DNA from 4 places in the Sporolactobacillus sp. KGMB 08714 genome. Region 1 is predicted to be linked to each of the others. Evidence: riboswitches for the same ligand, from Rfam matches in the RefSeq annotation. Region 1 holds a riboswitch; each other region holds the start of a gene.

What was found. Region 1 has a riboswitch for S-adenosylmethionine ahead of Q6A92_RS14490 (M20/M25/M40 family metallo-hydrolase). Riboswitches for the same ligand answer to the same signal wherever they lie in the genome.
Region 2: linked by a shared signal. The riboswitch ahead of metK (methionine adenosyltransferase) and the one ahead of Q6A92_RS14490 (M20/M25/M40 family metallo-hydrolase) in region 1 are both predicted to bind S-adenosylmethionine.
Region 3: linked by a shared signal. The riboswitch ahead of Q6A92_RS16540 (MetQ/NlpA family ABC transporter substrate-binding protein) and the one ahead of Q6A92_RS14490 (M20/M25/M40 family metallo-hydrolase) in region 1 are both predicted to bind S-adenosylmethionine.
Region 4: linked by a shared signal. The riboswitch ahead of Q6A92_RS17725 (hypothetical protein) and the one ahead of Q6A92_RS14490 (M20/M25/M40 family metallo-hydrolase) in region 1 are both predicted to bind S-adenosylmethionine.

Annotation. Positions count from the first base shown of each region.
Region 1 is NZ_JAUUBW010000034.1:72,716-80,552, reverse strand. It holds gene Q6A92_RS14505 (ABC transporter permease) at 1-911, opposite strand, end outside; gene Q6A92_RS14500 (ABC transporter permease) at 908-1,831, opposite strand; gene Q6A92_RS14495 (peptide ABC transporter substrate-binding protein) at 1,930-3,597, opposite strand; gene Q6A92_RS14490 (M20/M25/M40 family metallo-hydrolase) at 4,541-5,902, opposite strand; SAM riboswitch class I at 6,098-6,209, opposite strand; gene Q6A92_RS14485 (MMPL family transporter) at 6,565-7,837, opposite strand, start outside.
Region 2 is NZ_JAUUBW010000067.1:32,386-40,222, reverse strand. It holds gene Q6A92_RS18325 (ABC transporter permease) at 1-225, shown strand, start outside; gene tagH (teichoic acids export ABC transporter ATP-binding subunit TagH) at 242-1,036, shown strand; gene Q6A92_RS18315 (Fur-regulated basic protein FbpA) at 1,598-1,774, shown strand; gene ytkD (RNA deprotection pyrophosphohydrolase) at 1,941-2,465, shown strand; gene pckA (phosphoenolpyruvate carboxykinase (ATP)) at 2,522-4,105, opposite strand; SAM riboswitch class I at 4,320-4,425, shown strand; gene metK (methionine adenosyltransferase) at 4,559-5,785, shown strand; gene Q6A92_RS18295 (tetraprenyl-beta-curcumene synthase family protein) at 6,048-7,115, shown strand; gene Q6A92_RS18290 (TIGR01212 family radical SAM protein) at 7,181-7,837, opposite strand, start outside.
Region 3 is NZ_JAUUBW010000045.1:56,186-64,022, forward strand. It holds gene Q6A92_RS16520 (polyphosphate kinase 2 family protein) at 1-573, shown strand, start outside; gene Q6A92_RS16525 (Ppx/GppA phosphatase family protein) at 879-2,435, shown strand; gene Q6A92_RS16530 (hypothetical protein) at 2,450-3,313, shown strand; gene galE (UDP-glucose 4-epimerase GalE) at 3,425-4,426, shown strand; SAM riboswitch class I at 4,577-4,690, shown strand; gene Q6A92_RS16540 (MetQ/NlpA family ABC transporter substrate-binding protein) at 4,813-5,631, shown strand; gene Q6A92_RS16545 (methionine ABC transporter ATP-binding protein) at 5,644-6,657, shown strand; gene Q6A92_RS16550 (methionine ABC transporter permease) at 6,659-7,321, shown strand; gene Q6A92_RS16555 (hypothetical protein) at 7,318-7,488, opposite strand; gene Q6A92_RS16560 (helix-turn-helix transcriptional regulator) at 7,652-7,837, shown strand, end outside.
Region 4 is NZ_JAUUBW010000056.1:71,908-79,744, reverse strand. It holds gene Q6A92_RS17740 (methionine ABC transporter permease) at 1-439, shown strand, start outside; gene Q6A92_RS17735 (MetQ/NlpA family ABC transporter substrate-binding protein) at 501-1,331, shown strand; gene Q6A92_RS17730 (LysR family transcriptional regulator) at 1,740-2,015, shown strand; SAM riboswitch class I at 2,121-2,225, shown strand; SAM riboswitch class I at 2,299-2,398, shown strand; gene Q6A92_RS17725 (hypothetical protein) at 2,410-2,751, shown strand; gene Q6A92_RS17720 (hypothetical protein) at 3,002-3,226, shown strand; gene Q6A92_RS17715 (YjcZ family sporulation protein) at 3,951-4,082, opposite strand; gene Q6A92_RS17710 (hypothetical protein) at 4,529-4,816, opposite strand; gene Q6A92_RS17705 (S66 peptidase family protein) at 5,101-6,030, shown strand; gene Q6A92_RS17700 (GerMN domain-containing protein) at 6,577-7,596, shown strand; gene rph (ribonuclease PH) at 7,695-7,837, shown strand, end outside.

The sequences.
Region 1 (7,837 bases):
AAAGTCTGATATCCGTCATTAATCAGCGTCCCGAGAGAAGCATTGGGAGCTCTCATCCCCACGCCTATAAAACTTAAAAAAGCTTCAAAGAAGATGGCATTGGGAATGGTGAACATCGTTTGAATAATGATGACACTGCTTAAGTTAGGAAGAATATGGCTGAAGGCAATTTTCACCGGTCCCTCTCCTAGAACTCTTGCTGCCAGGATAAATTCCTCTTCCTTTAGCCGGAGTGTTTTTCCCCTGACAACTCTCGCCATGGTGATCCAGCCGATTAACGCCAGGGCCATAATAATTGAAACAATGCCCGGCGGAAAAACAAGCAGCATCAGTACGACGACGACCAGGGTTGGAATGCCTGAGATAATTTCAAGCAGCCGCTGCATCACCGTGTCCGTCTTTCCGCCCGACCATCCTGAAATCAGCCCGTAGGCGACGCCGATTGTTAAATCAAGAAATGCTGCCGCAAATGCGATAAGCAATGAGATTCTTGTCCCATAGAGCAACCTCGAGAGCAAATCTCTGCCGAACTGGTCGGTGCCTAAATAAAAGTAAACCGAGGTGGGAACATTTTTCTGCTTGTAGACATCAACCCAGACGCCGGCCTGATTCGCATAACCATTGAACCCGTTAATATGTACACCGGGGATCTTCGGGGGCAAAAAAGAATACTGGACTTGCTGAGTATCGGGATTATGCGGCGAAATCCAGATCGAGGCGACTGCGGCGAATAAAATCAAAAGCAGAACCATGAAGGAAATCACAGCGCCTTTATTTTTCCTGATCCGCCTCCAGCTGTCTTGATAGAAACCGGTTGTGACTGACTGATCCTCTTCATTTTTATACTCTTCAACCTGAGGAGATAACTTGAAATATTTATCGGGCACTCTTTTAACAGCCTGTTCATTCATTTTTCGCTTCCCCCAATTAAGCGTATCCGCGGATCAATCAGTACATAAAGAAGATCGACAATCAAAATCACGACAACGAGAAATGTTGAATAGAGGATAGTCAGACCCATAATGGTAAAGTAATCGTTTGAAAGGATCGATTTGACAAATTGTTCCCCAATGCCGGGTACGGCAAAAATCTGCTCGACAACCAGGGACCCGACTAACAAACTGGCGACCATCGGGCCCAGGACCGTAATAAGCGGAATCACCGCATTCCGCAATCCGTACCTGACAGCAATCTCCCATTCGCTGAGTCCCGTAGAGCGCGCTAATTCGATATAATCGCTGTGCAATACATCAATCATCTCAGTCCTGACAAACCTGGCGGAATCAGCCAGAGGCGCGAAGGCTAATGCCAGCGATGGGAGAACCGACGAAGCAAATCCGTTCTCCCAGAGCCCGATAGGCAGCCATTTTAAGTTGATGGCAAAAAGGAGTTGCAGAAGGACGGCGAAAACAAAATTGGGGACAGATCGTCCTAATATTGCAATTAAAGACGCTGAGGTATCCAGCCACGTATTCTGAAACATCGCGGCAATGATACCGAAAAAAATGCCCACTACTGTGCCAAACAGGATTGCCTGAATGCCAAGCTGAACGGAAGGTCCTAATCGTGTTGCAATGATCTTACTGACAGGCTGGTTCCCGAACTGAAGGGAAATGCCGAAATTGCCTTTCACAACTCCTTCCATATAAAGCAGGTATTGTTCCGCTACCGGTTTATCCAGCCCATATTGTTTGTTCATGACCGTTTTCTGAACATTTGTTAATTTTTCCTCATTACCATAAGGCGAGCCGGGCAATTTTTGCATCAATAGAAAGGTCACTGAACTGATTAGTAATATGGTAACAATCATGTACAGAATCCTTTTGAACATGTATTTTAGGAAACTCTTCAATCTCTGTAACCTCTCTTTCTGAAGAAAAAACAAAAAAAGGGAAGACAGGTCAATCGTCCTCCCCTTTCCATAACCATTTATTTAACGAGATAGGCATGAGTAATATCAAGCGGAGCACCGAGGTTGTGCGTTACAATTCCCTTTACCTTTGCGTTCACTAAATAGTTTTCCGAACCCTGATCCAGCGGAACAACGACTTGCTTATCGAGTAAGTATTTCTGGGCGCTCAGAAGATCATTCCATCTCTGTTTCAGGTTGGTCAGATCTGTTGTTTTAATCTTATCTATAAGCTTGTCGTACTTCGGGTCATTGAATTTAGCATGATTATGCTCGAAAGTAGAATAGAACTGTTCCAGGAAGCTAACCGGATCAAAATCTCCGGTCCAGCCGCCTAAAGCCAAGTCGAATTTATAGGACATCATCTTCTGGAAACGTACTTTAGCCGGGATATTGCTTAAATTGATGGTTACACCCGGTAAAGCCGTTTCAATTTGATTCTGCAAGTATTGGCCGACACTCTTCGAACTGGCATCGTCAGTCGTCAGCAAGGTAAAAGTAACCTTATTAACGCCGAGTTCTTTTTTCGCCTGATTCCATAATTGTTTGGCCTGGGCGGTATTATGAACAACCAGATTCCCCGCAGCATCGGCAAAATCCTGCCCGTTTACCGGACTCTTTGCCAGCCCCTTGGGAACCACTCCGGTTGCCGCACGCGAGCCGTCTGCAAGAACATTTTTAACCAGCTGATTGCGATCGATGGACAGGCTTATGGCCTTGCGTAAATTTTCGTTCTGTAAATATTTGTTGGAACTTGTCCCGAATTCCAGGTTTGTGGACCGCAGCGCTAAAACCGTTTTATACCTTGGATCTTTCTGAAATTGTTTGACGAAATCACCGGACAACTTTGCTGCATCCAGCTTTCCTGCCTGGAAGAGATTGATTCCGGTGGATGTCTCTTTCACAACCTGAACATTAATTTGATTCAGATGAATATTTTTTTTGTCCCAGTAATTCGGGTTTTTCTTGTACGTCCATGACAGGCCCGTTCCATCCCAGTTCGTCAAAACGAAGGGTCCGTTGCTTAATGTATTGGCACTGCTTGTACCGTATTTGCTCCCTTTCTGGGTAACAAACTTTTCATCTTGAGGAAAGAGGTTTTCTGACGAGAGCGTTTCCTCAAAATAGGAATCCGGCTGTTCCAGATCTACTTGAAGCTTCGTATCCGACAGTGCTTTGACCCCCAGTTGATCTGTACTCTTCTTTCCTTCACTGATTGCCTGTGCATTTTTAATGTTAAAAAAAACACTGGCATTCTGAGCAGCCGTTTTAGGATCAAACAGGCGCCGCCAGGCAAAAACAAAATCTTTGGCAGTCAGCGGATCCCCGTTCGACCACTTAAGGCCCTTTTTAATATTAATAGTGTATGAGGTTTTCGCACTATTCGCCGGTACTGGATTTCCAACGGCAAGCGCCGGCACGGGATCATTGTTCCCATTTATTTTATACAAACCTTCACCGAAAATATCAATTTGTTCCGCACTGGCGGTATCATACTCTTTTACCGAATCTGCCGTCGGCAATTCGGTCAGGGCAACCCAGTTTAACACTTGCTTGTCAGCCAGATTGCCGGTCGTTTTTTTCGTTGAGGAACTGCTGCTGTTTGCACTCGTCCCGCAGGCTGTCAATGAGACGATCAAAAGGATGATTCCAAGAAACGCGCTTACTTTTTTACCTATTTTCTTCATGAGTGCTTCCCCCTCTTTTTTCTGAACGGTCCTGTTAAACCTGTCTGTTAATTTACGGTCCTACACACGTCCCTTCCGCGTATGATCCGCGAATCCGGCCGATATTCGCCGGTTATCGCACCTTCACTCAATTAACATTGAGCTTTCGCATACTTTTTGAATTAAAGCCTTAAGATCTCCCTGTGTAAAAATCCGCTATGCTTCCTGCACTTTTATGCGGTGCAGAAGCTTTATAAAAAAACGGAATTTCAACAACAGGGATTCTTAAGCCGCTTATTCGTTCCCATGGATTTTCTCTCCCTCTCTCATTAAAATCTGGTTTTTTATTCAAATGCCGATGCGGCAGTTAATAAGTGTAAAGGTTGAATAAGTATTGACATATGAATTCTTGGATTAATTCCGACAGATCGGCGATAAATAATTTTCAATACAATAGCGAATCAGCATTTATCAAAGCAAGGCACGCTGACACGAGTTAACCCGATTAACAATCTCCCGTTTATGTCCGGCAAAACGCCGCATCATATGCCATGTTTCGGATCGCTTAAAAGGCTCCTCTCCAGGTTAAACAGAAACAGCACGCTTACTATTCCGCTCATGCAGTGCAGTGGGCGAGCAAAATGACATAGACATAACCCGTTGCTTTTCATCCGCGATCTCACAGTATGGAAAGATTCATCATATGAACAGGTGACCAAGCAAAGTCCGCCGCTTTCTGCCGAAACAGTGTTACAAGCTGAAAATCCTCCATTAAAAAACGATATTTCCACATGCCCGATCTGGCAAAATGTATGAGTGTCATTCGATAAACAGGGATCTATTTTCTGCCAATTTATCTGTCATCTTCAAAGCTGACTTGCCGAAAGGACAGTCTTGTAAAAGAGAAGAAGTATAACCTATATAGTGAAGCTGTTCAAATGGTGAATGGTACCCACTCCTGTTGTTACTGAACCGGTTCAGTTTTCTGGGCTAGTTTTTCAAAAATGGCTGTGACAAAATCAATGCCTTTATCATAATCACTTAAGTGAATATGCTCATTCGGTGAATGGGCTCCCGAACCCGGATCGCTGACACCAAAGGACATCAGGGGTGCATGAAGATAATGATGAAACAGATACATCGGCCCCGTTCCTGAACTTGTCGGCACCAATTGTAACTGATCTGCTCCGCCATAGACATCTGCCGCCACCTTGAGTACATCCTGAACAATGGGCGCGTCCAGATCGGAACGGTAGCTTTTTTCTCCCATCAGGTATTCTACTTTTACATCAGTGAATCCCCGTTTAATTAGGTACTTCTGCACCTTTTCCTGAATATCGGCAGGGTCCTGGTGCGGTACCAGCCGGCAATCAATCTTTGCCCTGGCTGTATGCGGAAGAACCGTTTTAACGCTTTCACCCTCATAGCCGCTGGTCAGCCCGGCGATATTGATCGTCGGTTCAAAAGCATAAGCTTCCTTAATATTCTCAAATAAGAAGGGCCGCGTCAGTCCATGCAATGTTTTTATCGCATTCTTATCCAGGTTCATCTTGTTAATGAGGTCTCTGGCTCGCTGCGACGGCTGCTCAACGTCATCATAAAATCCATCAACCAGAATTTTTCCTGTTTCAACATCCCGCAGAGTCGATAATGCCTGGGCAAGGCGCCACCCCGGTCCTTCAATGTAAGCTGCTGAAGATGAATGAATATCGTCTTTTCCGGTTCTGGCCACTAGGTCAAAGCAGCTGATGCCCTTGTTCCCGCCTGTAATTTCCAGTTTCCCTTCAGCCGTCTTCGATCCGCCTTCCCAGACAACGAGGTCTGCCTGGAAAAGATCGGCATATTTTTTTAAATAATCCTCCAGATTCCGACTGGCAATTTCTTCTGCGCCTTCCACAAAAAACTTAACCCGGCAGGGAAAGTCTCCATGCTCGTGCTCATAAATCTTCAAGGCGGTGAGCCGCACGATCAGTTCACCTTTGCAGTCTGAAACACCGCGTCCAATCAGCCTGCCTTCAGTCTCAGTCAATGTAAACGGATCAGAGTTCCATTCATCGAGCGGCTCAGGCGGCTGAACATCATAGTGATTATAAAATAAAAGAGTTGTCTTGTTTTTTTCCGGATCGCTTGACTGAAAGTCGGCATACACCAACGGATATTTATAATCTGTGAGTGTTTCGGAATGCCCGCCGGCCGTTCTGAATAATCCGGTCAGAAAATCCGCTGTTTCCTTAATGGACGTATTTTGAGCCGATACAGATGGAAATGCGATGTAATCGGCCAGATATTTTTTGTATCGTTCAACAATCTCATCTCTTTCACTCATGACTTTACCCTCTTTTAATATTTTTTGTGTTGCCTGTTTGCAATTGCCGTGTCTGAAAATGGTCTTTCATTATGTATAGCGCCCACCTTAATCGATTTGACATCTGCATCTTTTTACAAATAATTACAATAATAAATAAAAATGCCGTTTTCTGTAAAAAGAAAACAGCAAGCATCTCCGACTCGTACGCCTGTTTTCTCATCTTTACAGATAAATCTGCTTGAATTAACACCATACACGGGATACTACTGTCCGTGCTGGTTGTCGGGTTTCATAGGGCAAGTCCCTCCGCCGCTCTGGATAAGAAATTCTCAGCACTCATTCAATTGTTGATTTAATCATAGGAAATTCGATTTGGATTGTCAATGCTAAATCATATTATTTTTATGTGTTTTTAATGATAAATGGCAATTTAACTCTGACCTCCGGATAGCCGGTCAGAAAAATCCTTGAAAGGACGCATCATTCGGCGACTCTGCGAAAATGAAATTAAAGCCTTCAAAATCTATGCCATGGCGGACGCAATGAAAAGAAAAGGGAGGAGACAGCCTTCTCTCTTTTCTTCTGATAATTATACTCTATCCGCACTCTTGATAATTCCCATCTCAAATAAAAGAAGCCGCCGTGTTTTTTTTTACTGAACGTGAGCAGGCTGGATCCACTTAGAGCGACTGATCGGATAGGACTCCTTTGCCGTCATCACTTGTTCCTGTTTTCTTCGGCAGGAACGGCCACCAGTTCCCACGGCCGAAGAATTTGACCATGACCGGAACAAAAAGCGGAATGATAATGACGGCGTAGAGAATCAAACCAATAATGACAACAGTAGAAATCTCGACAAGCGATAGCATTCCGGACGGCATCATGGCAGCGAAAGTTCCACTCAGGATGATAACCGCCGAAAAAATGACACTGCCCATATGCCAGAGGGTCAGGAGCATCCGTTCTTTAATCTCCATCTTCATATATTCATTGAATCGTGTCATGACAAAAATCGAGTAGTCAATTCCTAAGGAGATAAGGACAATAAAGCCGAAAAATTGCGTCTCCCATGTTAAACCGGCGTAGTGACCCAGTCTGGTAAAAATCAGCTCTGCGAACCCCATCGATGAAAAATAAGTCAGCAGCAGCGAAGCCATCAGGTAAATCGGCATGCTGAACGAACGTAAGACGATAGTAAGGGCAATAAAGACGCCGATAATGACATAAGTGACAGCCCTTTGATAGTCGGAACTCGAAAGCTGCCTCAAATCATTGTTAAAGCTGGCCGTCCCGCTGATGCCGATGCGGGCATTCTCCAACTTTGTCCCTTTCAGAACAGAGGGAAGTTCGTCTTTCAATTGTTTGAAATGAGCGATGCCTTCATTTGAGTAAGGATCATCCTTCATCTTCACCTGAATCTTGGTTATCTTCCCATTGCCGCTCATATAATTATTGAGTGCAGATTGAAAATCTTTATTGTCAAAGATCTTACTCGGGACATAAATACCCGATTGCTCATAAGGAACTTTCGTCCAGTTGTTCATAAAATCATTGGCCGAATTGATACCGTTTTTAATTTTCTCCGCACCGTCGGCCCCTTGAGCTAATCCCACGGACAAACTCTTCATTTGATCCTGAATCTGGCCGGACCCGTTTTTCAGCTGCGCCTGGCCGGAGGCAATTTGATTTAAAGCATCGCTGATTTTCGATGAGCTTTTCACCGTCTGATCCTGGCCGCTGCCTGCCTGATTCAGACCGCTTTCAAGCTGAGCAAGCCCCGTATCCAGCTGCGCCAGGCCGGACTGAAACGCTCCAAGTCCATCTGTAATTTTTGTCGACTGGCTGTTCAGCTGGTCCGCGGCATCGGCCAGAGCTTTGATCCCTGTATTCAGCTGATTGATTTTTGCCTTTTCCATTTGCGTCTGGCGGCTGATTTCCGCTTGCGCAGCCGCC
Region 2 (7,837 bases), on a different contig from region 1:
CTCTGGGCACCGTCGCGGCTGCCTGTTTTTCTGCAGAACGTGATGCTGCTCAATCCGATGTACTATCTTGTTGAGGGGTATCGGGCCTCCCTTCTCGGCATCTCGTGGTACGGCATCGAACACATTAAGTATACGATTTATTTCTGGGCCGTCATTGCTCTGATGTTCATTTTCGGTTCGGTGATCCATATGAAATTCAGGGATCACTTCGTAGACTATCTGTAAGGTGGACAGGTTCATTATGGGAAAATCGGTTATCGTGAGTCACGTCACGAAAAAATATAAGATGTACACTAAAAATTCTGAGAAAATCCTTGATCTTATTTCTCCGAAGAGCTACGGCAAGTCGTTTTACGCGCTTCGGGATATCAGTTTTGAGGCGGAAAAAGGCGATGTCATCGGCATTATCGGTGTCAACGGCTCCGGTAAATCAACGCTGTCGAACATTATTGCCGGCGTTGTTCCGCCGACATCGGGCACGGTCACCGTCAAGGGCGAAACGGCACTGATTGCGATTGCTTCCGGTCTGAAGGGTGAATTGACCGGAAAAGAAAATATTGAGCTGAAATGTCTGATGCTCGGCTTCAATAAAAATGAAATCAAAGAGCTGACACCTGACATTATTGAATTTGCCGATATCGGCGATTTTATCGATCAGCCGGTCAAAACATACTCAAGCGGGATGCGGTCGAGACTCGGTTTTGCCATCTCGATCCATATTGATCCCGATATTCTGATTATTGATGAGGCGCTTTCCGTGGGGGATCAGACCTTTGCCGAAAAATGTCTGGATAAAATGAATGAGTTCAAAGAAAGCGGGAAGACGATCTTCTTTATCAGCCACTCGATCGGTCAGATGAAGCAGTTTTGTGAAAAGGCGCTGTGGATTCAGTACGGACGCGTTGACGATTACGGACGGATGAAGGACGTCATGCCCAAATACGAAGCGTTTATTAAGGACTTCAAGAAAATGACGCGGCAGGAACAAATGGATTTTCAGGAGAAAGTCAGGCGGAGCCGCATGGTCAATGCTTGATGCGTCGTGAGAGGCGCGTGTTGCTTTTCGCAGGCAGCCGGTCTCCGTTCCGTATCGTACGGATCGGAGCGGAAACATCTGCCCTATGAAAAAATCCCGCTCACAGGAGCGGGATGATACATAAAGTGTATTGGGGTTAGGGTTAGTAATCATATAGCCGTTTTTCGGCAATCCGAAACCTCATTTCTGATTTTTTATAAGAAGCGCTTTTTTTTCGCTGAAATTGCATACTTTTCCGTATATTTGATATATAATATATATATTAGTATTTAAATTTGTGAAAATAAGTACATTCTTGATTTCAGATAAAAAGTATCCGAATCCATGCGGCAAGGTCTGCGTCCGGCGGTGTTCCGTTTAAAGAGAACAGATGCTTTCAAAGATACGGAGACGCTGAAATTTTTTGGAATTGCGTTTTGGCAATCAGCCGGGTTTTAGATAGGCATGGACGGAAATGATATCGGGAAAGGCCGAGACGGCGTTCTGATAATATGGAAGGAGTGAAGGGTGCGCGTCGGATCTTTTTGAAAACGGTTACTTATCCGGCGGCCCGATCAGAGGATGAATAATGTTAATTTATTAAGAACCGCAGTGGAAAATCGGAAAAAATATCTGATTGAAATGCTGAAGGAAAACAGAGCGACCAGCGATCCGGGCAGCTTGAACAGATGGACGCTGTCTGAGCTTGAAAATGAATGGAAACGCTATCAGAAATGGCAGAAAAGGAATATCGGATAAGTGCAGCGCGCGAAAACGGACAAAAGCGGAGAAGTATGCGGAAAAACGTGGTACAATAATGAGCAACGGGCGCCTTTATCCATGAGCAAAAAGCGGGCGAAAATTGCCGAAATAAAAAGAGCCGGCGGAGCGGAAAGGCGCTGAAAAACCGGGGAGACGATTTTTTTTGGCTGCGATTAAAACATTTGAGGATTTTTACGGAAACAGGGTCAGTCTTGCTGTTGCCGATTTTCCGTTTTCCGATCGGCCGAAGCACGTCTGGGTCATCTGCCGTTTTCATGAACAATGGCTGCTCACGCTGCATTTGCGCCGGGGCCTCGAATTCCCGGGCGGTAAAGTGGAGAAGGGTGAAAATGCCGACGATGCTGCGCGCAGGGAAGTCGATGAAGAGACGGGGGCGCATATCGGCCGCCTGTTTCCAGTCGGCCAGTATCGTGTCGACGGAAAAACCGATTCCATCGTTAAGAATATTTATTATGGCGAGATCGATCGGATCGAACTGAAAAAAAGCTATCTGGAAACCGGAGGTCCGCGATTTATCAGCAGGCTGCCCGATTCGCTTGCGACGGACGGAAGATACAGTTTTTTGATGAAAGACCGCGTGCTTTCCGAATCAATGAAGGCGATCGCTGCCGGGAAATTCGGCGGCCGCCGGGTTCTTCATGTGCATCGGGATGCATTTGATGATTAAAAAAAGGCATCGCCCTCGAAAATAAAGGGCAATGCCTTTTTGATTGTTCACATTTATTATTCAGCCAGCGGCCCTGCAGAGCGGATCGCTTCGGATGCTTCAGGAAAACTGCCGAAGTTGTTTTTGAATTTTTTGGCAAGCTGCCGGGCGCTTTTATCGTATGCATCCCGGTCGGACCACGTCTCCCACGGCAGCAGGACTTTGTCGGGAACGCCGGGGCATTTTTTCGGAATGTGCAGGCCGAAGATCGGATCCGTGACCGTTTCCGTATCGGAAAATTTGCCTTCAAGCGCAGCCTGGATCATCAATCGAGTATAGGAGAGCTGCATTCTTTTTCCGACGCCGTACGGTCCGCCCGTCCAGCCTGTGTTGACCAAATAGGCAGCCGCGTGATGCTTTTTGATTCTTGCACCCAGCAGTTCGGCGTAGGTCGATGCCGGAAGCGGCATAAACGGTGCTCCGAAGCAGGTTGAAAAGGTAGCCTCCGGATCGGTCACGCCTCTTTCGGTTCCGGCCAGCTTACTTGTGTATCCCGACAGGAATTGGTACATAGCCTGTTCCGGCGTCAGCAGGCTGATCGGCGGCAGCACGCCGAATGCATCCGCCGTCAGGAAGATGATGGCATTCGGGTGTCCGCCGACGCTCGGAATCAATGCGTTCGGGACATTTTCAAGTGAGTAGGCAGCACGCGTGTTCTCTGTCAGAGAACCGTTGTCATAATCCGGTTTGCGGTCATCATGATGGATGACAACGTTTTCGAGAACAGTGGCAAATTGAATGCTGTTGTAAATCTGCGGCTCTTTTTCTTTTGAAAGCCGGATTGTTTTTGCGTAGCAGCCACCCTCGATGTTGAACACACCCTGATCCGACCAGCCGTGTTCATCATCGCCGATTAAATCACGGTCGGGAACATTTGATAAAGTCGTTTTTCCTGTGCCGGAAAGGCCGAAGAATAAAGCGACTTTTCCGTTCTTTCCCTGGTTTGCCGAGCAGTGCATCGACATAACTTGTTTCTGCGGAAGCAGATAGTTCATCACTGTAAAGATCGACTTCTTGATCTCGCCACCGTATTCGGTGCCGCCGATCAAAACGATGCGATGCGTGAAGGAAATAATGATAAATGCTTCCGAACGGGTACCGTCAATCGCCGGATCTGCTTTGAATCCGGGGGCGGAAAGAACGGTGAAATCGGCACTGTGGCTCTTCAGTTCATCCGGAGTCGGGCAAATGAACAGCTGACGGCAGAACAGATTCTGCCAGGCGTATTCATTGACCACCTGAATGGAGAGACGATGATTCGGATCGGCTCCGGCAAAACCCTGAAAAACAAAACGATCCTGCTGATCGTTCAAGTAGCGAACGACTTTCTGATAAAGCTTAACGAAAACAGATTCACCGATCGCCTGGTTTCGATTCCAGTCAATCCGATTTTCTGTTGTTTCATCTTTTACAAAGAATTTGTCTTTGGGGGACCGTCCTGTATATTTTCCGGTCGTCACGGCCAGTGCCCCCTTGTCCGTTAAAGCGCCTTCATTTTTAGCGAGCGCTTTCTCAACAAGTTCTGCAGAAGACAGATTCACAAAGGTATTTTTCGCTTTGAACAGTTCAGAGATGAGCGTATTGGAAACCGTCACATTCATATTAACATCCCTTCCTCATTTTATAGCCATCATACTTTCGACACCTAAAGTATAGCACACTTAAAAAGTGAACCATAATTATTTCGGAAAAATTGCCGGAATCTCCTGCACGCACCGGCATAATGGTATGGCTCAAAACCGCCCTTTAAGAGGCGGCGGAATTTCATTGACAGTGGTAATTCCCTGCGTTATTATGGGAATTATAATATGGCTGCTCTTATTCCGAGTAGGTGGAGGGACAGGCCCGGTGAAGCCCGGCAACCGGCCGCTTGCGGTACGGTGCTAACCTGCAGGAGAAATTTTCTTCTGATTAATAAGAGATGCGTGATAAGAAACGGCCTAATCCTTTACACAAGGGAACGGGCCTTTTTCATGCCTTATTAAAAGAAAAGTCACGGATCGGGTACCGTTATAACTATTTTGTATATAATGTCTGAAAGGCAGGGAAGGAAAATGAAGAAAAAGTATTCAAGAAGACTGTTCACGTCGGAATCGGTGACGGAAGGCCATCCTGATAAAATCTGCGACCAAATATCAGATGCGATTCTTGATGAGATTCTGAAAGGGGATCCCAACGCGCGCGTGGCCTGCGAAACGGCCGTAAACACCGGCCTCGTTCTTGTCACGGGAGAAATATCGACATCGACTTATGTCGATATACCGAAAGTGGTGCGCCGGACGATCAGGGACATCGGCTATGACGACGGCAAATACGGATTCGATGCTTCGAACTGTGCGATTCTGACATCGATCGAGGAGCAGTCGGCGGATATTGCCCAGGGCGTGAACCAGGCGCTTGAAGCGCGTGAGGGGAAAATGACGGATGACCAGATAGAGGCGATCGGAGCCGGCGACCAGGGACTGATGTTCGGCTTTGCGGTTAACGAAACACCCGAGCTGATGCCGATGCCGATTTCACTCGCGCATAAACTGGCCAAACGCCTGGCCGACGTCAGAAAAAGCCGCGAACTGACATACCTGAGGCCGGACGGTAAGACGCAGGTAACGGTAGAGTATGATGAAGAGGGCCGTCCGGCGCGTATTGACACGATTGTCGTTTCGGCACAGCACGATCCGGATGTGGCTGAAGCCAGAATCAAAAGGGATCTGCTTGATCATGTGATCTATCCGACACTGCCGCAGGACCTGATCGACAGTAAAACCAAATTCTTCATTAATCCGACAGGACGTTTTGTCATCGGAGGGCCGCAGGGCGATGCGGGCCTGACGGGGCGCAAAATCATTGTCGATACTTATGGCGGATATGCCCATCACGGCGGCGGCGCGTTTTCGGGCAAAGACGCAACGAAAGTCGACCGTTCGGCATCCTATGCCGCGCGTTACGTGGCCAAGAATATTGTTGCGGCAGGCCTTGCCGATAAATGCGAGGTTCAGTTTGCCTATGCGATCGGTGTGGCTCAGCCTGTTTCGATTTCCGTCGATACATTCGGGACAGGGAAGGCGGCGGAAGAACGGCTGGTAGAACTGATCCGCGACAATTTCGATCTGCGTCCGGCGGGTATTATCAGAATGCTTGATCTGCGCCGGCCGATTTATCTTCAGACAGCAGCGTATGGCCATTTCGGACGGACCGATATTGATCTTCCGTGGGAAAGAACGGATAAGGCCGAATTGCTGAAGCAGCAGGTTCTGGCGGGTTCCTCGGCATCCGAAAAATAAAAACCATGATTAAAGCCGTTTTCCGTTGGGCTTGAGAGCGGAAAACGGCTTTTTAAATGATTCGGGAAAATTGAAGCCGGGCGTACGACAAGAAACGAAAATTTTTTCGATAATAGTGTATTATAATAAAAAGGAGATTGAGCCGGGCCGTATCGCTAAAATAATTTTTTAGACGGATTCGACGGCGCGGAGACGAAAACTATTTCATAGTGTAGACGGTTCAGAGAAAGACAAATTAAGACGGGCAAAGGAGGTATTCTTCATGGCCGTACCATCCGGACCGCTGCGGCTGATGGCGCAAATTTATCGGAAAGTGCTTCCGCAAGTACACGGCGAGCTTGAAAACTGGAAAAAGAAAGCGCGCGCCATTCCGGACCCGGAACTGCGCAGACAGGCGCTCGCAAGCCTGCAGACGAAAGCGTTCCACTGTGAAGGCGGCGCTATTTACAGCTTGCTCGCCGGAGAAAAAAGAAGCGAAGTGATTTCTTTTATCGTTGCCTACCAGACGATCAGCGATTATCTGGACAATCTGTGCGACAGAAGCGTATCGCTTGATCCCGTGGACTTCCGCAGGCTTCACAGCGCCATGTTGCACGCGCTGACTCCGGGCACCGGCCCGTCCGATTATTATCAATATCGGGACGTCTCGTCCGACGGCGGTTATCTTCAGGATCTTGTATCGACCTGTCAGGGCGTTCTGTCCCGATTGACTGCGCTCGGCGACATTCAGCCGGCACTGCATGAGCTGGCCGGTTTTTATTGCGATCTTCAGGTGCACAAACATGTCGAAAAGGATCAGCGCGTTCCGCGGCTGATCGCCTGGTTTCAGAAGTATAAGAACAGATTTCCTGAAATGAGCTGGTATGAATTTGCTGCCTGCTCGGGTTCCACCCTCGGCATTTTCTGCATCGTATCCTATGCGGCTGCCCGGGGCCGTGAGATGGGGCAGCTCGTTCAGACGATCAAGAACAGTTATTTTCCATGGGTTCAGGGTCTGCATATTTTAATGGATTATTTTGTTGATCAGGAAGAGGATAAACAGGAAGGGGATCTCAACTTCTGCTTTTATTACAACAGTGAGGAAGAAATGATGGCCCGCTTTAATCATTTTATTGAGGAAGCGGATGCGGCAATTGACGGCATGCCGGACCGGAACTTTCACAAAATGATCAATCGCGGGCTGCTCGGCATCTATCTCGCAGACAGAAAAGTGGCCAGGCAGCGCAATGTACGGGTTCTGGCCAGAAAATTAATTCGGCGTTCCGGGGGCTGCGGTTTGTTTTTCTTTGTCAACGGATGGATTTACCGCAGGCTGCGGCAAAGCGTCTGAACGCAGCAGACCAGAAGGCGGGCGCCCTTTCGAGTGCCCGCCTTCTTCAATTTTTCATGCAGCATTCAGTTTTCGGGCGATCGGGCAGCCTGAGGCCGATAATATTTCCCCTGCCAGCTGTCACGTCTCGCCAGCTCGTCGTCGATGGCGTCAAGCACTTCCCATTTGTTCAGGCTCCACATCGGACCGATCATCAGATCGGCGGGACCGTCCCCGGTGAGTCTGTGAATGATCATGTGCGGCGGCAGGATTTCCAGCTGGTCGCAGACCAGGTTCACATAAGTATTGAAATCGAGAAACTTCAGCAGACCTTTTTCATACTGCTTGACCATCGCTGTTTTTTTAAGTAGATGAAGAAGATGGATTTTAATGCCCTGGATATCGAGCCCTGCAACCGTTCGGGCCGTTTCCATCATCATCTGCGTCGTTTCGCCGGGCAGCCCGTCAATAATATGGACGCAGACCGGAATGCTCTTTCTGCGCAGTTTTTCGACGCCGTCGGCAAAACACTGATAGTCGTGTGCCCGATTGATCAGGCGCCCGGTCCGGTCGTGGACGGTCTGCAGGCCGAGTTCGACCCATAGAAAGGTGCGGCTGTTCAGTTCCGCCAGATAATCGACGACATCGTCCGGAAGACAGTCCGGACGTGTCGCAATCGACAATCCGACGCATCCTTTCTGCTCGAGAATGACTTCAAAACGTTCCCTGAGTCTTTCAACTGG
Region 3 (7,837 bases), on a different contig from region 1:
CCGCAATACGGCCAAATTGCGATTTTCGACCGTTCCTGGTACGGCCGGGTGCTTGTCGAGCGGATCGAGGGTTTCGCTGAAAAGAAAGAATGGAAACGCGCTTATGACGAATTGAACGATTTTGAGAAACTGCTGACCGACGATCACTATATCATTGAAAAATTCTGGCTGCACATCAGCAAGGATGAACAATACAGGCGCTTCAAGGAGCGCGAGGAAAATCCGATGAAGCGCTGGAAAATTACAAGCGAAGACTGGCGCAATCGGGCAAAATGGGATGAGTACGTCGAGGCGGCGGAAGAAATGTTCGAGAAAACGGACCGTCCGAATGCGCCCTGGCATATTATTCCGGCGAACAGTAAGTGGTTCGCCCGCATCGCCGTCGTGAAACAGATGGTCAAGGCAATCGAAACTTACTTAATAAAACGCGGAATTCCTGTTCAGTCCTATCCTGATCGCGGTGAAATAGATGAGTCTGAGGAACGTTTCGAGCACAGGCTTATTTCCGGCAGCGGTTTTGCGGAAAAAGATTCCGGCAAGGGGGCCGAAACGGCGGAATCGGGCCGGAACTGACAGAAACAGGATAAAAATCGCTTTAAAATAAATGGAAAGTCGGATAAAGCGTCCAACGTCCCGAATTTCGGACGCCGGCGCTTTTATTGTCCTTTCACCATTAAGAGTGTCTTCAAATTTTTTGCATCCCACTTCTGCCGTAATTAGGCTATACTTTAAATGCGGAAAAATAGCGGCACAAACCGGACACTAAGCGGTGAATCCCGCCCGCCTGCACGGTTCCGGGAAACGGGCCGTCTGTTGTGGCGCCCGGTTCGCCGGCATGCGCCGTCCGGTTTCCATATGATCAGTGAGGAGGCTATACAGTGGAGATTGTGCGAAAACATGCGATGATCGACATCGGTTCAAACTCCATTCGGCTGGTAGTTATCGGCATAGACAAGAACTTTTTTTTTAAGGAACTGCATAACTTCAAGGCGGTTGCCAGGCTCAGCAACTACATAGATGAAGATGAAAATTTAAGTCAGGAAGGAATCTCTATCCTTCTGACCGTTCTGAAACGGTTTCAATCGATTCTCGGCCGGGAAAAAAATGTGACGGCGATTGATGCCGTCGCGACGGCGGCGATGCGCAAGGCGAAAAATCGTGACTGGGTATTTGCCCTCGCCAAGAAACAGACCGGACTGACCATTCGTCTGCTTTCGGGTCTAAAAGAAGCTTATTATGGTTATTATGCGATTATCAACTCAACATTCATAGAAAACGGCATTTCCATCGATATCGGCGGCGGCAGCACGGAAGTCACGATGTTTCTGAACCGCAAGCTGATTCATGCCCATTCTTTTCCATTCGGTGCCGTGACCCTGTATCATACGTTCTATGCACCCGGAGACACTAATGTGGGAAAAATGCTGAAGTCATTTCTGATCAAGACCTTTTCCCAATTCGACTGGCTGGTCGATCAGGAACTCCCGGTGATCGGCATAGGCGGGAGTGCGCGCAACCTGGCGCGTATCGATCAGATACAGGAGCACTATCCGATGGTCGGGCTTCATCAATATACAATGCCGCGTGAACGCCTGGACGCCTTGACGAACACGCTGGCTTCAATGACCATCGAAGCGCGCGGGTCGATGGACGGACTTTCAAAAGACCGTGCCGATATCATTCTTCCTGCCGCTGTCGTCATTAATACACTCGTCGGGCTGAATCGCGGCGGCACGTTTATGCTGAGCGGCGAAGGAATCCGCGAGGGCGTTTTTTATGAATGGCTTCTGGGCGCAAAGGGTGTGAATCAGATTCCATACGTACTGAATGAAAGCATTCGCTATTTGAGAAAAAATTTTAACCTGGACGCAAATCATACGAGTTACGTTAAAGCGCTTGCGTTCCAGATTTTCGACGGAATCAGTCCGGCGATTGAACAAAAATATTCCAAAAAAAGAACGGCGTGGCTTCTGTCGCACAGTGCGGACCTGGCCTATATCGGTGAATATGTGAATAACGAGTCAAGCAGCGCGCATACCTTTTATTTATTGACAAATATTAATATCAACGGAATCAGCCACCATGACCGGCTTGCCGTTGCACTGATTGCTTCATTCAAGTCGCAGCCGAACCTTCTCGATTTTGCCGCACCGTTTCATAAAATGGTCACCAAAGAAGAGTTGAAGCTTTATGAAATTCTGGGGGCGGTACTGCGTCTGGCTCATGATTTCGACCGGACAAGACAGCATGTCGTTGACGAAGTAAAGGTTAAAATTTCAAGGAAAAAACCGCTGCAGCTCAGTGCCTATTATCACGATGATCCGTTCTTCGAAGACCAGGCAGCGCAAAAACATAAGAAACATCTTGAACGCGCCCTCCAGATGCCGATTACCGTCACCTTCAAAGAACGGGCGGGCCGCTTATTTAAGCGATAAGGGAAGAGAGAGACATGAATTCGGAAAATCCCGCCATTGAAAGAAGCCAGTTGTTCGGCCGGCTGCTCTCAAACCGCCGGCTGCTTATCGAAAAGAAAACGAGGGAGGGGCCGCTTTCTGCCGATATACGGCTGCTCAGTGCCATTGCAGACGATCTGGATCGCTTTTTTATTCTAAAAACATACTTTCTGAATCAGTCATCCGCTCTTCCGCAGAATCGTGAAACAGAAAAAGAGGCTGCTTTTTTCGGCTTCTGCCGCCGGATCGTTTCAGAACAGGCCGACTTTTTCCGGGAGATTGTCCTGCCCAAATTGCTGGATGAACACATCCTTTATGATTCCTCCGTAGCGTCGGATCGTGCGCTGCTTCATGATCGTTTTGAGAAAATTGTTTTCCCCGCCCTCACCCCCTTAGTTCTTGACGCCTCACATCCCTTTCCGCGGCTTCAGAACCGGACGCTGAATCTGGCTGCCGCTCTGAGACGCGACGGAAAGGCGGGGCTCGGCCTCGTTCAGGTTCCCCCCTTGCTTCCCCGCTGCTTCCTGCTGTCGGAACAACCGCCCGTGTTTATCTTTCTTGAAACCATGATTATGGAACAGATCCCGCGGCTGTTCAGCGACCCGGTCACCGGGGTCTCTTCATTCAGGGTGACACGCAAAGAAATGGCCGCCGAAGAAACCGAACCGAAAGGGCAGGGCAGGATTGTCCGGCTGGAAATTCAGACGCCGGTCTCCTCCTTTATAAAGCAAACACTGATGAAGGTTCTGAAGCTGGGAGAAAAGAGTGTCTTCCTGTCTGCGAGCCCGCTCGATCTCAGCTGTTTAACGGCGATCGGCAGCTATATGGATGAGCAGCGCCCGCCGCTGATCTGTCCCTGATCAGCCGCCGGCCTGCGGCGGCCGCACTTGTCAAAATCAGCCGGATGATGGACAATGATGGTGTCTGCAAGATGAAAAAATACGATCCATCCGCTGGGAAGGAGTCTGGCAATGTCTATTTTAGTATTGGGCGGTGCGGGTTATATCGGCTCGCACGCCGTCTATCAGCTGATTGATGCAGGAACCGACGTCGTCGTTGTCGACAGCCTGCAGACCGGGCACAGAGAAGCGCTGCATCCGGATGCCAAATTTTATCAGGGCGATATCCGTGACAAAAGGTTCCTCGATTCGGTTTTTAAAAAGGAAAAAATTGAAGGTGTCATCCATTTCGCCGCCAATTCTCTGGTCGGCGAGTCGGTTGAAAAACCGCTGAAGTATTTCAATAATAACGTCTACGGCATGCAGATTCTGCTTGAAGTGATGCAGGAAAACGATGTCAGACATATTGTCTTCTCGTCGACGGCGGCAACTTACGGCGAGCCGGAACAGGTGCCGATTACCGAAACGATGCCGACTCGGCCGACCAATCCGTACGGAGAAACGAAGCTGACGATGGAAAAAATGATGAAATGGTGCGACCGTGCCTACGGCATGCGTTTTGTCGCCTTGCGCTATTTCAACGTGGCCGGAGCGAGCAAAACGGGCAAGATCGGTGAAGACCACCACCCGGAGACCCATCTGATACCGATTGTGCTGCAGACGGCGGCCGGCGAGCGCGACAGGATTCTGATTTTCGGCGATGATTATCCGACAAAGGACGGCACATGCATCCGCGATTATGTGCACATTGAGGACCTGATTGCCGCCCATCGCCTGGCGCTCGCCTACCTGCTGAAAGGCGGGCAAAGCGATGTTTTCAATCTCGGATCGAGTGAAGGCTTCTCTGTGAAAGAAATTATCGAAGCGGCGCGCCGGGTAACCGGCAGGGCCATACCGGCGGAAATAGCGCCGCGCCGCGCCGGCGATCCAAGCACGCTGATCGCTTCTTCAGACAAGGCGAAGAAGATCCTCGGCTGGAAGCCTGAACACACGAGTATCCCGGAAATTCTGGCTGACGCCTGGTCCTGGCACAGCAGCCATCCGAAGGGCTATGCTTCAGTGAAAGCAAACTGATGCATCGTTTTTTATCCATCGGAATCGGCTGCCCGGCCGTCAGGAGCCGCTCGTTTAGACAGGAAAATTTTAATCTTCAGGCATTATCGACAATTTTTTGACATCGTCCTGATTTCGAGGTAAAATCAAATCATTGGCCAATTGAATACATTCTTATCCAGAGCGGCGGAGGGACTGGCCCGATGAAGCCCGGCAACCTAATTGTTATGTTAATTCAGGTGCCAATTCCTGCAGAATCCTTTTTCGGATTTTGAAAGATAAGAGAAGATCGGATCGATAAAGCTTCTCTTAACAGAGAAGCTTTTTTATTGCCGAATTTCTCTGGAAGGAAGTATTTGAAGGCTGGCAATTATAGTTATCATGTAAAAATACAGGGGGAAAACGGTTTGAAAAAGTTTACAGGAGTTTTGTCGGCTGTCCTGATTGTTTCTTTGATTTTTGTGCTGACCGCGTGCGGCAGCAGTTCTGCGAGCGGATTGAGCACGAAGGAAATCACGGTCGGAGTAACCGGCGGCCCGCACCAGCAGATCATGGAAGAAGTGGCCAAACTGGCAAAGAAAGACGGGCTCACGATTCATCTGAAAGTTTTCAATGATTACAACACGCCGAATACGGCACTGAACGATAAGGAACTGGATGCAAACAGTTATCAGACAATGCCCTTTCTAAAGGACCAGATTTCAAATAAAGGGTATAAAATCACAGATGCATTTAAAACGGTTGCTTTCCCGATGGGTATCTATTCCAAGAAGATTAAAAATTTAAAGGATCTTAAAAACGGAGACAAAATCGCCGTACCGAACGATCCGGCCAACGAACTTCGTGCGCTGCAGCTGTTTGAGAAAGCCGGCGTGATTAAGCTGAAGAAAGGGGCGGGCATCACGTCGACAAAAAGAGACGTCATCAGCAATCCGAAAAATCTGCAGATCGTTGAACTGGATGCCGCCCAGCTTCCGGCACAGCTCAATGAAGTAACCGCTGCGGCAATCAACACGAATTTTGCGATGGGCGCCGGCCTGACGGTTTTAAAAGATTCCATCTTCCACGAACCGCTCGTTAATAATCCATATGCCAACTATTTTGTCGTTCGTACAGATAACAAGAATGATAAAGTCGTGAAACAGGTAGAAAAATACTATCAATCTGCCGAAGTCAAGGCATATATTCAGAAAACGTTCGGCGGTTCCGTTGTTCCTGCATGGTAAGGAGGAAACATTTTGATCAAGCTGGAGCATGTGTCAAAGACGTTTAAAGTGGGTAAGAATAAAATTGAAGCTTTGAAAGACGTATCCGTGGAGATTAATAAAGGCGAGATATTCGGCGTGATCGGTTACAGCGGGGCCGGGAAAAGTACATTGATCCGCTGCGTGAACCTGCTTGAAAGGCCGACCGCAGGGAAAATCTTTGTCGACGATGTGGATGTCCTTTCTCTCGGCAGGAAGGATCTGCAGAAGCTGCGCCGGAAAATAGGCATGATCTTTCAGGGCTACAATCTGCTGGCGACGGCCGATGTTTATGACAATGTCGCGATTCCGCTTAAATTGGAAGGCGTTCCCAAAGAAAAAATTAAGCAGAGAACGGAAAAATATCTGGAAATCGTCGGCCTGAGCGATCGAAGCAAGGCTTTCCCGAGCCAGCTTTCAGGAGGACAGAAACAGCGTGTGGCGATCGCCCGCGCTCTGGCCCATGAGCCGGAAGTGCTGCTCAGCGATGAAGCGACGAGTGCGCTTGATCCGAATACAACGGATTCGATCCTTGAACTTCTGCTCAGGGTCAACAAAGAACTCGGCATTACAATCTTTCTGATTACCCATGAGCTCAATGTGATCCAGCGTATCTGCGACCGGGTCGCCGTCATGGAGAAGGGGCGAATCGTTGAAACGGGATCGGTGGTCGACATATTCGCCCGGCCGAAAGAAGCGATGACCAAACAATTTGTCCGCAGCGAATCGCGGTTCGGCATTCCTGCGAAACTGCTGCAAGATTTGCTTGCTTCCGGTCAATTAGTCAATCTGACTTTTCTGGGCGAATCGGCCAAGGATCCGTCTCTTGCGACGCTTGCCAGACGGTTTGATGTCCTGCCGAGCATTATTGCCGGCGGCATCGATCAATTGAAGGATCAGTCGATCGGCAGTCTTCTGGTGCATCTCAAAGGAGAGCCGGAGCAGATTGAAGCCGCAGTTCGTTTTTTGCAGGACGAAGGGATTATTGTGGAAGAGGTGAACGACTGACATGGCGGACTTTTTGAATCAATGGGGCGGCGCGATCTGGCAGGGATTTATCGAGACGATGCAGATGACCGTGATTTCTCTGCTTATTTCCATTCTTATCGGCATTCCGCTCGGTGTCTTTCTGGTGCTGACACGTAAGGGAGGCCAGGCAGAGAATCTGTCTGTCTACACATTTCTCAATGCGTTTATTAATGTGATCCGGTCGATTCCCTTCATCATTCTGTTATTTTTTATTCTTCCGTTTACAAAGCTGGTCGCCGGAACGACGATCGGCGTCCGCGGGGTCATTGTCCCCTTGGTCGTTGCCTGTGCGCCGTACATAGCACGTCTGATAGAATCGGCCATGCTTGAAGTTGACCGGGGGATTATTGAGGCATACCAGTCAATGGGCATTTCGACAACGAAAATTATCTGGAACGTGGTTATTCGCGAAGCACGTTCTTCGATTATTCTCGGCCTGACGATCGCGACAATCGGACTGATCGGCGAAACGGCGATGGCCGGTTTTGTCGGAGCGGGCGGCCTTGGCGATCTCGCTTATCAGTTCGGCTATGTCCGTTTTCAGCCGGACGTGATGTATGCCGTGATCATTATCCTGATTGTCATCGTCCAGATTATCCAGTCGGCCGGCAATGTGGTTGCAAGGAGACTGAAGAAAAACTAAAATATAAAACCTTCCGAAACAGGCAGCCGGTCCGCAGAAAAAAAGCGGACCGGCTGTTTTTCTGATGAACGAATGAAATGTTTGCATAGCAGCGTCTGCCGAGGTGCAACGGCGGCGCTGCTCATTTTTTCGGCCGGTTTGACAGCTTCCAGCGTCTGCTGCTTCATACGCTGCTATCCCGGCCGTCATTCAGCGATCCGGGCCGGTCGCGGGTCCAATTTCCGGCAATGAAAGCATTGACATTGTTCTTATTAACATGTAAGCTGTAAATGTTAAACTGGTTTAACATTATGTTAGATTGACTGGACATAATCAGTCTGGGGTGATCAAGTGCCGCGCATTCAAAATCATGTTAAAGAACTTCGGGCGCGCCATGATTGGACGCAGTCTCAATTGGCGGACAAAGTCAGTGTTACAAGACAGACCATTGCCTCTATCGAAAAGGGGGATTATGTGCCTTCACTGATGCTCGGCCTGCTGATCTGCAGTGCGTTTGAGCTTCCGATGGAAGAAGTA
Region 4 (7,837 bases), on a different contig from region 1:
CATTCTGCTTATCCCGCTCACCGTCCTGATTATCGGCACGATGATCGGTTCTTCCGCCGCACTGCCGTCCATTATCATCGGAGCGTCTCCGTTTTTCGCCCGGCTCGTTGAAATTGGTCTGCGTGAAGTGGACAAGGGAGTGATCGAAGCATCGCAATCCATGGGAGCGAGCAGGATGCAAATTATTTGGAAAGTCCTGCTTCCCGAGTCGATGCCGTCGATTATTTCGGGCATGACGGTCACGCTGATCGCTCTGGTCGGCAATACGGCAATAGCCGGAGTTGTCGGAGCCGGCGGGCTCGGCACAATGGCTTATAATGACGGATTTGAAGCAAACAATAATGATGTGACTTTTGTTGCAACAATATTTGTTCTGGTCATTGTTTTTATTGTCCAGATTATCGGCGATATTATCGTACGCCACGTGGATAAAAGATAATAGATAGACAGACTGAGACGGGTTCCGATCCGATCAGCATAACTTAACGGGGGGATTGACTATGAAGAGGAAAATACTTGTCGTATCACTGATTTTAGCTGTTGTTTTTGTGATGGCCGCCTGCGGGAAGAGCAGCGGGAGCGGATCAAGCACTCAGAAGCCGGTAACTTTGGTTGTCGGCGCTTCGCCGGTTCCGCACGCCGAGATCCTGAAAAAAGCAGCGCCTATTCTTAAGAAAGAAGGGATCAATCTGGAAGTCAAAGTGTTCCAGGATTATGTCCTTCCGAACAAGGCGCTCGCTTCGAAGCAAATCGACGCAAACTATTTTCAGCATATTCCTTTCTTGAACTTATATAATAAGCAGAATCATACAGATCTCGTGAGTGTCGGTAAAATACACATCGAACCCTTCGGCATTTATTCAAAGAAATATAAGAATGTCAGCGACATAAAGGACGGAGCGACCGTCCAGATAAGCAACAATAAAGCGGAACAGGGCCGCATCCTGATGCTGCTTGAGTCAAAGGGGCTCGTGAAAATCAAATCGGGCGTTGATAAGGTGACAGCGACACTCAATGATATCGACAATATCAAGCATTTAAAATTCCTGCAGCCGATCGATCCTGCGCTGCTGCCTAAGGCTTATCAAAATAACGCGGCCGACCTGTTTGCGATCAATACCAATTATGCGCTGCAGGCGAATCTGAATCCGAAAAAGGACGCGCTTATTCTTGAAGGATCGCAATCGCCTTATGCCAACGTCATTGCCGTTCGAAAGGGCGATCAGAACAAGAAAGCAATTAAGGAACTTGTAAAGGTGCTTCATTCGAAAACGATTCAGGATTTTATCAACACGAAGTATAAGGGAGCCATTCTTCCGGTCTCCGATTGAATTGAAGCGACCGGCAAATGATTTTAATGGAATAGGCACGACACAAAAGGATCCGTTTCCGGTCTGAAAAATCGGGAGCGGATTTTTACATAGGATCGTTTTACAATTGCAAAAGTCATATTCAGATAAATCATATATAAATAATAGGAATAATGATTGACAGATTGTACGATAGGGCGTAAGCTCGTAGCAATGATAAGCCTGATCAGAGATTCGAGAGAGCTGTTTTCCGCGAGGCTCGGAGAAAAGTGTATGATTAAATCGCTTTTATTGAAAGAGCATGAAAAAGGGTTCCTCCAAAATTTTTGATTGAAAGTGCTGCTTTATTGAAAAGACAACGATCTATGAATCTATGCCTCCGCAATTGGATTGCCCACATATAAGATGCTTCTAAAGGAAAGTGACTGAATGATGACGATTGATCAACTGGACGCCTTCCTTGCCGTTGTCAAATATCACAGTTTCCATCTGGCGGCGGAAAAACTCTTTTTATCACAGCCGTCGATCTCTTCCCGTATCCAGGCTCTGGAGAGAGAATTGAACGCGGAGCTCTTTGTAAAGAACGGGCGCGGTGTCAAATTGTCGGAACAGGGAGAGATTCTGATCCCTTATGCCAAACGTATGGTGGGTACTTATAAAAAAGCCTTATCGAAGCTGGAAAATGGAGATACAAAGAAAGACTGACAGGTCCGCGGTCGGAAATGAGGCAGCTCAATCCATGGATAGAGTTTTAAAAAAATGTTATTGACACAAGGAACGGTTTAAGATAGAATATAGTCAATTAAATAATTCTTATCAAGAGAGGCGGAGGGACTGGCCCGATGAAACCCGACAACCAGCACATAAAATTGTGTACGGTGTTAATTCCAGCAGATCTAATCTGGCAGATAAGAAAAATAAAACGACTGAAGCGGTTATTTTTCTTATAAAGGAAAAAATAATCGTTTTTATTTTTTAACTGCCATCATTCTTATCAAGAGAGGCGGAGGGACCGGCCCCGTGAAACCTCAGCAACGGACTCTTTTCAGAGCGCTGTGCTAATTCCGGACGATTAATGAAGATAAGAAGGGATGTAGAAGTGTTGAATCACGCGGATTATGCCTGTGTCGATAATTATCTGGACTTGTTTCTTTATGCCGGCGAACTTCACGATAAAAAATGGCAGGATGAAATTAAGGCTAAATTGGCCGAACTTCAAAGGAGCAGGCTTGGGCCGGCCGGACAGAAGGAAAAGAATCTGAAACAACAGTATCGTAAAGTAAATCGCCGGATTCTTGAATTGTATCGTCTGCACGGCTGCGATGTGAGGAAAGTCTCCGATCAATTTACAAAAGAGCTTTTCAGATTGAAGCAGAAAAGGCTGGATCTGGGACGCAAGATTGATCAACTGAACTGTCGGAATCAACAAATTTTCGGCTGAAATGACAGGTTGAAATGCTTGGCGGCGCAGTTTTGTTGGTTGATAGATAGAATTTTTTTATGAATCAGTTATGAAAAAAAGGCGTGAATACTGCTTTTCACGTCCTATTAGTGTTTCAATTTTTTTCAAACTGCAGATTTGCTTTGATTGTGTCCATTTTTCATGGTAAATTTAGGTTGTGGAGAGAGGCATCATCGAAAGGGTAAAACGTGCTTTTCTTCCGCAACTATCACATTTGGAGGAATTTACAATGGAAAAAACAGATATGATGAACCAATCAATGATGATGCCGATGGATATGATGATGATGATGGAAATGGAAAAAATGATGACTCAGATGAAGTACATGCATATGATGATGGAACGAATGTCGGGCAAGGACATGATGATGAACAAGGATGATATGATGAGCTGTATGCACAAATGTGATGAAATGATGTCCTCAATGATGGACATGATGGGGAAAATGAATTAACCTCTTATCTATCAAGGGGGTTCAGAGGATTAGGCAAGACTATGTACCGACTGTGTGTCGAAATATATAAATCAACGCTTCTCATCTGTTCACCTGAACTTATGAGAGGCTTCTTTTTTTCTCGCTTTTTCACACGCAGATAGACCTTTTTGATCGATTCATCCTCGATGCGGACAGTCTTTCTGCTTCGTTCGATGTGTTTTTAACACATCCAACTGCCAACCAATGGCGCGAACGGATCTTCTTCTGAAGCAAGTACGATGTATTTTATTGCATCTCCGGTAAGATCATCATGTGCTTTAAAATAAAAATTTTTATTTTATTCTCTTTGAACCTCCCTGCTCAAAAGAAGGCATTTTCTCTATGCCTTGGGCAAAAAAGGCCAGATAATCGGTATGTGTTTATTTCAATAGATAGCATAAAATGTATTTAAACACGCAAAGCATCCCCCTCTATTAAAATGGCGGCACATACAATATGTATGGAAAGACAATGAATCTTTATAATAGACAAACAATTAACCGCGGCAAGATTAATCAGCTTACATTTTCATACAGACCGGCGAAGCAGTCCAAGCTAAAGCTTTGCAACATTCCTTGCGTGCCTGATTATATTCCGGCCTCTTACAAGCCGTTTTGAAAGTTCAAAAGGGCACCTCACGGGGGTACCCTTTTGGAGGGGTGATGCATACATGGGTTATGGATCCGGATACGGCGTCACCTGATCAATAAACGAAAGCAGCGCCGACGATAATCAACAGAATAAACAGAACAACAATCAGAGCAAAGCTGCTGACGGGATTGTACCCGCCGCCGCAATATCCGCCGTCATATCCCAAAGCGAAGCACCTCCTTATCACGTGGTAATATACTATATGAGCGGACAAGCGATCATGAAGGGGACAAATGGATAGATAAAAAAACCTAATTAAGGGATCAAGTGATTGAGAATAAAAAAAGATGTGTCTGCAGATAGAAAAATCCCTAGTGACAATTACAAAAGTTAAATAATGTCACTTTATCGCCGTTCACGAAAATATACCGCGGTTCGTCTGAACAGAGATCATCGCGCAGCAGTAGGAAAACCAGTAAACCACAAAAGACAGCGGCGTTCAAAAGGTCGGCAGCCAATACCCTTAAATCGGCCATAATCAGAGTACAAATCAGACTTCATTTATGTCCTTTCCCGCAATTCCGCCGATCGAAGCGGTCTTTTTCATTTAATGGCCACGAATCCGGATGGGCGGGAACGGCACTCAGAAAAAAAGGGGAACCTGAGCGGATTCCCTTTTCCGATAAACTATCAATACGGAGTCGGCAAATGTGTTCCTGGCGCGTGCCACCATGATTCAACTGTTTTCCAGGCAGTATGGTAGTCGTGCCCTCTTCCCATTAAATAACCAATTGCAACAGCTTCTCTTAATGCATGTTCATAGCCGAGATGCTGGGCTTCGCGCAAACCGTGGCTGACGGCGGGACCGATCAAATGAAGTACATGCTGCTCCTCGCTTACGGGCCGCTGGTACAAACCCGGATCTGTATTTCTGTAATCATGATAATACGAAGCATCAAATGGTTGAGCAAAGTTCATGCCTCTGCGCCTCCCGAAGTTTTAAATACTTTTTTAATTTATGCGCGTCTGGGGATGAGCGGAATAGGCAATAAGCATGTTTTGTTAAAGGAACTTCGGGATGCCGCTCTGCCTGTCGGTGCGAGGATAGGACGCAGCTGTGGAATGATCTTTTCTTTTTATGAACGATTCTGAGAATCGTGCGCGAAACACGGCATGACCATATAGAAAGTATCCGATCCGCTTACACCTATAGGCTCCGGCTGAATACAGTATGTTAGCAGCTGTAAAAGGGAGGGAGTGTAATGGCTACCAAACCGCCGATGCTCCGGCCGGGAGACACGGTCGGCATTGCAACACTGGGGAGTCCATTAGATCCGAACGTGATCAATCAGGGCATTCAGGGCCTTCAGAATATGGGATTTCAAGTGGTTGTCGGACGGCATGTTTATGCTCAGACCGGATTTCTGGCCGGGACGGATCAGGAACGCGCATCAGATCTGATGGACTTGTTTCATAACGACGATGTCAAAATGATTATTTCTTCAAGAGGCGGTGTCGGCGTTGCCGGCATTCTTCCTTATCTGGACTTTGATTTTATCCGCAGTCATCCGAAGATTGTCAGCGGGTATAGCGATGTCACCATCTTGTTGAATTGCCTGTACCAGTTTGCCGCTCTGATTGCTTTCAATAGTCTATTGCTTTTCGATTTTTCACCGAATACGCCTAGTTATAATTACAACCAGTTTTTTGCGGCAACCTCTACTACTGCGGCATCGCGGACGATCGAGAATCCGCCCGGCATACCATTAGTAAGCAGAATTCCGGGCAACGTAACCGGCCCCCTTGTCGGCGGGAATTTAACATCTTTTGTCGGAACCTTGGGGACACAATTTGAAATCGATACTACCAATAAAATTTTATTTCTGGAAGAGACGCATGCGCCGGCCAACACAGTTTATCGTTATTTTAGCCATTTGAAACTGGCGGGGAAATTTGATGACTGCTCCGGCATTCTTATAGGCGAGTGCACCCGTTGTCCAAACGCCTACCAGACATCTTACGAAGATCTGATCACCAGCGTTCTCGTCCCGCTTGGGAAGCCGCTCATGACTAATATCACATCGGCGCACGGCTATTATAAGGCTGCAATGCCCATCGGCGCCACGGTTAATTTAAATACGGTTAATAACACACTGACCGTACTGGAGCCCACTGTCAGTGCAACTTCTTAAGAAAATTCGGGCATCGTTGTCCGATCCTGTTGACACTAAAAACTATATCTTCGTTTGTTAAGACTTTAAGGAAGCATAAAATTCCGGCGGACGGCTGTATCGCGGCCGGACAAAAGCGCGTCGTTCTGCAGGCGTGTCGCAACGAGGCCTCCGGTTTCTCCTAAATCCTGTCGATCGGCAGGCTTTACTATCTCCGCTTCCTTCTGTTCATGAACTTTCCGGACGGCGGCTTGTGCCGTTATCCTGATGATAGGAATTTGTTAAACTGAAAAATTTTCACTGACGTTGATATTTATTCTGTGCTCATTGTCCGGAAATTCGCGTCGAAATAGTGTGAAAGAGGATTCCGGAGTGCCTGTACAGCGATTCTGGGCGGTGAAGTCAGCAGGATGGAAACAGTCGGTACACAAGCTGTCTGAATTTCCGCTTTTAATCCGTGCCTGTTTTTCTCGGATTCATAATCTATTTTTGCCGATCATTGGTCTACTTGTCCGGGATGTTCGTATACATGGTAGTACAATCTATGGGGATCAGGGAGGGTATGCCATGTTCTATCGACGATCATCTGTTACGGCAGCGGCCGTGCTGCTGGCGCTGGCTTTGCTTGCGGGGTGCGGGGCGGCCGCCGATCGCCAGCCGTCCAGCGTACAGTATGTAAAAAACAAATCGGAACTGGCTAAAACGGCACATAATATAAAATCTGTCCAGAGAGAGCTTTATCTGTCCGATGAGAACGGGCTTCTCGCACCGCAGACCGTCGCGCTGCCGGCCTCACCCGCTCCGGCCCGGCAAGTGCTGGATTATCTCGTCCAGGACGGACCGGTGACGGATCTTCTGCCCAATGGTTTTCGGGCGGTTCTGCCGGCGGGAACCATGGTCAAAAGTGTTTCCCTGGATCGGCAGGGGCTGCTGACGGCCGATTTCTCGTCAGAACTTTTGGACGCCCCGGTCAGTGATCAGGGCCGGATTGTTCAGTCGATTGTCTGGACACTGACTCAGTTTGATAACGTTAAGAAGGTAACTATTCGTGTCAACGGTAAAGCGCTAAACGGATGGCCGAACAGCAAACAGCCGGTCGGCCAGGAGCTGACCCGCTCGGACGGAATCAATGAGACGTTCGGCGGCGTGGCGGATGTGGCGGACAGCGTGCCGGCAACCGTTTACTACTTGTCTTCAAACAAGGGAAAATCCTATGACGTTCCGGTGACGGTCCGGATCGCCCGGAGCGGATCGGACAGTCTGTACAGTCTGGTCAATACGCTAATACGTGAACCGGCGGGAACGGTGTTCATCTCGACATTCAGTCCGGATACGGAACTGGTTGAGAAGCCGGTGGTCAAAAACGGAGTGGTTTATCTTCACTTCAACGATGCGTTATTTACAGATAAGGCGGCAAAAACAATCAGCGACGATGCACTCCGCTGTCTCGTTCTGACGCTTACAGGCGAGAACGGAATCCGGCTTGTATCGATCAAAGTCGGCAGCTCGGACAAGGTGATGCTGGAATCCGGCAAAATGATTAGCGGCCCGGTGTCCCGTTCGATGGTGAGTCCGGCCGGGTTGTAATCCTTTAAGAAAAATATGGTATAGTAAACAAGGGGCGGCGTACGGAGCCCTTCCCAACATTTTGCTTAAATATGAGGTATGCGGAGGCAGTTGATATGATGAGACCAGACGGAAGGGCGAATGACGAACTTCGCCGGATTCAGATAGTGCCGGATTTTATCATCCATCCGGAAGGCTCCGTGCTGATAACGGTCGGCCGGACAAAAGTCATTTGCAACGTCACGATCGAAGATAAGGTCCC